2 regions of the Clostridium algidicarnis genome follow, and region 2 is predicted to be linked to the other one. Evidence: riboswitches for the same ligand, from Rfam matches in the RefSeq annotation. Region 2 holds a riboswitch; the other holds the start of a gene.
What was found. Region 2 has a riboswitch for S-adenosylmethionine ahead of BV55_RS0105040 (methionine ABC transporter ATP-binding protein). Riboswitches for the same ligand answer to the same signal wherever they lie in the genome.
Positions count from the first base shown of each region.

Region 1: another riboswitch for S-adenosylmethionine. It lies ahead of metK (methionine adenosyltransferase); the one in region 2 lies ahead of BV55_RS0105040 (methionine ABC transporter ATP-binding protein).

Region 1 is NZ_JNLN01000001.1:2,147,849-2,151,270, forward strand. Features, by position in the region: gene mreB (rod shape-determining protein) at 1-60, shown strand, start outside; gene yyaC (spore protease YyaC) at 165-695, opposite strand; tRNA gene BV55_RS0110215 (tRNA-Thr) at 993-1,067, shown strand; tRNA gene BV55_RS0110220 (tRNA-Tyr) at 1,071-1,155, shown strand; tRNA gene BV55_RS0110225 (tRNA-Val) at 1,162-1,237, shown strand; tRNA gene BV55_RS0110230 (tRNA-Thr) at 1,264-1,338, shown strand; tRNA gene BV55_RS0110235 (tRNA-Tyr) at 1,342-1,426, shown strand; SAM riboswitch class I at 1,518-1,617, shown strand; gene metK (methionine adenosyltransferase) at 1,716-2,891, shown strand; gene nagA (N-acetylglucosamine-6-phosphate deacetylase) at 2,946-3,422, opposite strand, start outside.
Region 2 is NZ_JNLN01000001.1:1,002,202-1,005,623, forward strand. Features, by position in the region: gene BV55_RS15050 (C39 family peptidase) at 94-1,068, opposite strand; gene BV55_RS0105035 (hypothetical protein) at 1,073-1,456, opposite strand; SAM riboswitch class I at 1,699-1,814, shown strand; gene BV55_RS0105040 (methionine ABC transporter ATP-binding protein) at 1,890-2,852, shown strand; gene BV55_RS0105045 (methionine ABC transporter permease) at 2,852-3,422, shown strand, end outside.

The sequences.
Region 1 (3,422 bases), 1.1 Mb from region 2:
GACTTTATAGACAAACTAAATATTACATTAGATGATAATAAGGTTGAGCTAATTGACTAAAATATGATTTGAATTTAATTTACATATATTTTATTGCGTTTAAAGGACTACTCTTTTTTTATAGGGTAGCCCTATTATAATATAAAATATAATACCTAGGTTAGTTAAAGTTTTAATTTATTTAATTGCAAGGAATTAAATAATGATTCTGTTATTACGGTTGCCATATCTACAATAAAGCTTAAACGTATGGTGTTGTTAATAAAGATGTTGTCTCCATTGTTGAAATCAACTATCCCTATAATTGATGTATCACCAACATGCGGTAGAGTTTTACCTACCCCTTTACCTGGATGTAAAGGAAGATTCCTAAATTGAATTTCACCTATGGAAGACTCATCACCTAAACATGCATCTATTGCTAATATATTAGAGGTAGGATGTAGTAATTTGATATGTGAAACCTTTTCAATTAAGTTCAAAGCATGGATAGGAGAAGAAATACTACCATAAACAGGCAAGGGGAAAAGTTTATATGTTAAAAATGTACCTACAATTGGACCTAGAGAATCTCCGATACATCTATCTGTACCTACACATATTAAAATGGTGTTTTTATCTATATAATTTTTAAGTAACTTAGAAAGTTCAAAAATAGCCATATCATTCTTGTAATGAATCTTATCCTTTTTCAATATAACCGCCTCCTAATTAATTTATATGTTTAATAAAAAATAATATTACGCTACATATAAAGTGGCTATATAGAAGGATTAGGGTTTATATATTAAATTATTTAAATATTTAGTGTATAATTTATTAAAAAAATATGGATAGTATCCAAAAACATAGTATTATAGAGTAAAATGAAGTAATGAAAAATTGACTTAGGATAATGAGGTAAAATGGAGGTTGAATTTATATCTATATCTAGGTATACTAAACCTTGTCAGCCGATGCGGTATGTAAAAAGATAGAGCATTGGTAGATATGCTGGCATGGCTCAACGGTAGAGCAGCTGACTTGTAATCAGCAGGTTGTAGGTTCAATTCCTATTGCCAGCTCCACATGGAGGAATTCCCGAGTGGCTAAAGGGGGCAGACTGTAAATCTGCTGTCTACGACTTCGATGGTTCGAATCCATCTTCCTCCACCAATCCCAGGGCGCATAGCTCAGCTGGGAGAGCATCTGCCTTACAAGCAGAGGGTCACAGGTTCGAGCCCTGTTGTGCCCACCATTTTTAAAATTAAAACTATATATTTTGCTGGCATGGCTCAACGGTAGAGCAGCTGACTTGTAATCAGCAGGTTGTAGGTTCAATTCCTATTGCCAGCTCCACATGGAGGAATTCCCGAGTGGCTAAAGGGGGCAGACTGTAAATCTGCTGTCTACGACTTCGATGGTTCGAATCCATCTTCCTCCACCAAAAGACACATATGTGTCTTTTTTTTGTTGAGATGATATTGACGTAATAAATGTAATATGGTAGAATTTATTATGTTATAAAATTATATAAGCTCTTATCAAGAGAGGTGGAGGGAAAAGGGCCCTATGAAACCCGGCAACCGGCGAATAAGCCACGGTGCCAATTCCAGCAGTATAACTGCAAGATAAGAGAGAAGCGAAATAAAGTCACTTCTTTCTTGAGGGGCTTTTTTATTATGTTTTAGAAAGGAGTGAAAACTATACTAAAGAAAATTTAGTATAGGAATATTATGAAGAAACTATTTACATCAGAATCAGTAACAGAAGGACATCCTGACAAAATGTGTGACCAGATATCCGATGCCATATTAGATACAATATTATCAAAGGATCCGAATGGACGAGTAGCTTGTGAAACTATGGTAACAACAGGTATGGTAATGGTAGCTGGCGAAATATCTACGGATTGTTATGTGGATATCTCAAAAGTAGTTAGAAAAACCATAGAGGAAATAGGATATGTAAGAGCTAAATATGGATTTGATGCTGAAACTTGTTCAGTACTTACATCTATAGATGAACAATCAACTGATATAGCTATGGGAGTAGATGAAGCTTTAGAATCTAAAAATGGTACTAAAGAAGAGCTTGGAGGAATTGGTGCTGGAGACCAAGGAATGATGTTTGGATTTGCCAGTAATGAAACAGAAGAATATATGCCTCTTCCAATATCTATGGCCCATAAGTTAGCAAGAAGACTATCAGAAGTAAGAAAGAATGGAACTCTTCCTTATCTAAGGCCAGATGGAAAAACTCAAGTAACAGTAGAATATGAGGATAATAAACCTAAAAGAATCGATACTATAGTAATATCAACTCAACATAGCCCTGAGGTATCTTTAGAGCAAATAGATAAAGATTTACGCAAGTATGTAATTGAAGAAGTAGTTGAATCTAACTTATTGGACAAGGATACAAAATATTATATAAACCCAACAGGTAGATTTGTAATAGGGGGACCTCAAGGAGATTCAGGATTAACAGGAAGAAAAATAATAGTTGATACTTATGGGGGATATGGAAGACACGGTGGAGGTGCTTTTTCAGGAAAAGATCCAACTAAGGTAGATAGATCTGCAGCTTATGCAGCAAGATGGGTTGCTAAAAACTTAGTTGCAGCTGGAGTTTCTGATAAAATAGAAATTCAAGTAGCTTATGCTATAGGTGTTGCAAGACCTGTATCCATTGATGTAGATACTTTTGGGACAGGAAAAATAAGTGATGAAAAAATAATAGAAATAATTAACAATGTATTTGACTTACGACCAGCATCAATAATTAAAGAACTAGATCTAAGAAGACCAATATATAAACAGGTTGCGGCCTATGGACATTTTGGTAGAAGTGATCTAGATCTACCATGGGAAAAGTTAAATAAAGTGAATGTTATAAAAAGGTATATATAAAAATTAACCTGGATATTTTAAAATATCCAGGTTAATTTTTCGAATATGGAAATATTAAAGAATTATCTTTCCATTAATTATAACCTTTTTAATATTTATTCCATCATCAAATAGTAATAGATCGGCATCGAATCCTTCTTTAACAGAGCCTTTAAAAGTAGCTACCTTACAAAGTCTTGCAGGATTCACAGTAGCCATATTAACAATTTCGTTTAAAGGATAATCTGTGTTGTTATAAACATTTTTAACAGCCTTATCTAGAGTTAAAATAGAACCAGCAAGAGAACCAGATTTTAATCTAGCAGCGCCATTTTCAACAATGACCTTTTGTCCACCTAAAGAATAAATTCCATCTGGCATTGAACAAGCCATCATAGCATCAGTTACTAATAGTACCTTATCTAAGCCCTTTTGTTTATAGGCAACTCTTAGAGAAGGATAACTTATATGAATTCCATCTGAAATTGTTTCGGTAGTTATAGAAGAATCAAATATTGCACCAACAGTTCCAGGATTACGATGGTGAAGCCC
Region 2 (3,422 bases):
TCAAAAGTATCTTTTAGAAAAACAGATGAAAATATAAAAAAACGTAGAATTGGAATATTAATTTCCTCTACGTCTTTCTAATATATTTATAACTTAATATACTATATAATCACAATAACTTGAGTTAATATATACTCCTGATCCACCCCAACCATTATTCACAATAATATACTTAAATCTACCTAATTCTACAAAGTATCCATATGCAGTTACCCAATGTTCATTGTATGTTGGGTGATTAGTTAATCCTAATATAAATGGTTTATTATTATCTATTCTCTCTTGAACCCTATAATTACCATATGTTTCACTATACATATAATCATTCACACCTTGACTTCTTAAATAACTCTGTATCCCATTTTTTAACTCATCTGGACTACTTCCTGGACTACTTCCATCAATATGTGGAACTAATCTTTTTATTAATGCTTCTCCATTACTTGTCTGTAGATTAGATGGAACATAGTTTCCATTATGCCAAGTATCCCAATATCTTAAAAACATAGCTGCTGCTGTAGACCCACATATGCCATTTGGATTATATGAATAATTAGGTAATGTTCCTTTTAGATATACACCATATTCAACTTCGCCATACAGTGTAATTGAACTATCAACCTCATAGTCTAATTCTTTTTTAGGAGTTACACATTTTAAATCTTTTTCCTTTATATATTCTTGTGAAGTTAAATCAAATAACATACCATCCTTTTCTATAAAGTATGCAAATGGTCCATTGTAATAATATTTATTTGTATCAGCCTTTATAAAGTTATTATTATCTGTTCCACTTTCTACAACACACTTATCATTTATATCTATAATCACATATCCACTATCACTGAGTGTAAATAATAAATAACTTATTTTATCATTAAAATCATATAAACTAATTATATCATCATAATTTTTTCCTGGATGATATTTATCTATAAATTCATTAACAATAACTTTTTCATTGCTAAATTGCTCTATTCCCATAGCCTTACTTGATATAGTAATATTAGCCGTAATTAATAATGTCAACATTACTACTAATATTGATTTAAATATTTTTCTATTCATAACATCACTCCTTAAGCATATTTAATTCTTCTATAAATTTTATTAGTTTATCTAGGTTATCTGTTTCATATCGCTTTTCATTTATAATTAAATGTGAAGATACTATTTGTATTGTGTAATCTTCATCCCCAATTACTTTTATTAGATATTTCCAACCTTTTTCATCGGTATTCTTAACTCTTTTTAAATCTAATTCATTTAATATACTTACAAATTCATTAATTTCTACTACATCTTTAATACTTTTATTCGTTGGTGGTGATGGTAATGATGTAATACTTATTTCTGTAATATCATTACTATTAATATTTAACTTTGTATTTCTTTGTATAATAAAAAAGCTTATGATTAATAATCCTACTAATGCTATAATTAAAACCTTTTTCAAACACCTCTCCTCCCTTCTGTAATATTTTACCATGAAGCTTGCTTAACTTCAAATTACTTTCTGCAATTATATCTAGTCAACAAAATAATAAAAGATTCGGGTATGGTCAGGTTTTCTTCCACGATTACCATGAATGAGATATTCATAAATCAATCAATACTTTTTAAAATTATTTTATAAATTTCCTTGACTATATAACTCATAGCATATATAATTAATTTTAAAATTTAATAGATTTTAATATCTTATCGCGAGTGGCGGAGGGACTGGCCCTTTGATGCCCAGCAACCAGTATTCATAATGTAAGTTATGAATACAAGGTGCTAAATCCTGCAGTTTAATTACTGAGAGATAAGAGAATGAGCGTGGTTTCAGATACCAGAGTTTATTCTCTGGTATTTTTTTATATATAAATATAGATGGGGTGGTAATTTTGATTGAAATAACGAATTTAAAAAAGTCTTATGAAGGATTAGTTGTACTAGAAGACATAAACTTATCCATAAAAAAAGGCGATATATTTGGAATAATAGGTTATAGCGGTGCTGGGAAGTCAACACTATTAAGGTGTATAAATGGCCTTGAAAGCTATGAATCTGGAAGTATTAAGGTAGATGATAAATATATAGAAACGCTAAATTATAAAGACCTTAGAATTGCTAGAAAAGACTTAGGTATGATATTCCAAAACTTTAATCTATTAAACAGAAAGACAGTTTATGAAAATATATCACTTCCCTTAGAAACTTGGGGCTACACCAAAGAATCAATAAAAAAGAGGGTCTATGAATTATTAGATCTAGTTTCACTAACTGATAAAGCCCATGTTAAGCCATCTAAATTAAGTGGTGGTCAAAAACAAAGAATAGCTATCGCAAGAGCCCTTGCGTTAGAGCCTAAGATGCTCCTTTGTGATGAGGCTACTTCAGCTTTAGACCCTAAGACTACAAAAGATATCTTATCCCTACTAAACAAATTAAATAAAGATTTTGGTATAACCATAGCTATAGTAACTCACCAAATGGAGGTTATAAAAGAAATTTGCAATAGTGTTGCCCTTATTGATAGCGGAAAACTTTTATATAACGGAAGTGTAGAAGATCTCTTTTTAAAACCTGATAGTAGCTTAAAGACTTTTATTGGTGATGGTGATTTACCTATAAAACTTCAAGGGATAAATATTAAGCTATTTTTTCCCAAAGAATCTAGTAGCAAGTCCATTATAACTTCTATGGCTAGAGACTTAGACAAGGACTTTTCTATAATTGAAGGTAAGGTTGAAAGATTTAGGAATTCTCTTCTTGGCACTCTTACCATTAATATAAAAAAAGATGATAAGGATAGCATAGTAAAATATCTAGATCAAAATAATATAAACTGGGAGGTGAGAAATTAATGATTCAAAACATTATACTACCTGCGCTTTTAGACACCTTATATATGGTGGTCTCTTCTACAATCCTTGCTGTGATTTTAGGATTTGTCCTAGCTATAATACTGGTTGTAACATCACCTAAAGGGCTAAACCCAAATAAATTACTTTATAACATTTTAGATTTTATTATAAATATCTTAAGATCTATGCCATTTTTAATATTAATGATATCTATAGCACCCTTCACTAAATTTATAGTTGGAAAAAGTATTGGGACAAATGCGGCTATAGTACCCCTAACCATTGGTGCAATGCCCTTTGCTGCAAGGGTTATTGAATCTTCTTTAAACGAAGTAGATTATGGAATAATTGAAGCTGCAAAGTCTTTCGGCTCTAGCAATATGCAAATTATATTTAAAGTTATGATAAAAGAAGCTTTACCTTCTATCGTATCTGGTATAACACTTACGGTTATTAATGTTATAGGATACTCAGCTATGGCTGGCTCCATTGGTGCTGGTGGCCTTGGAGATGTAGCCGTACGATATGGCTACCACAGATTTAAAGTTGATGTCATGATTATAACTGTAA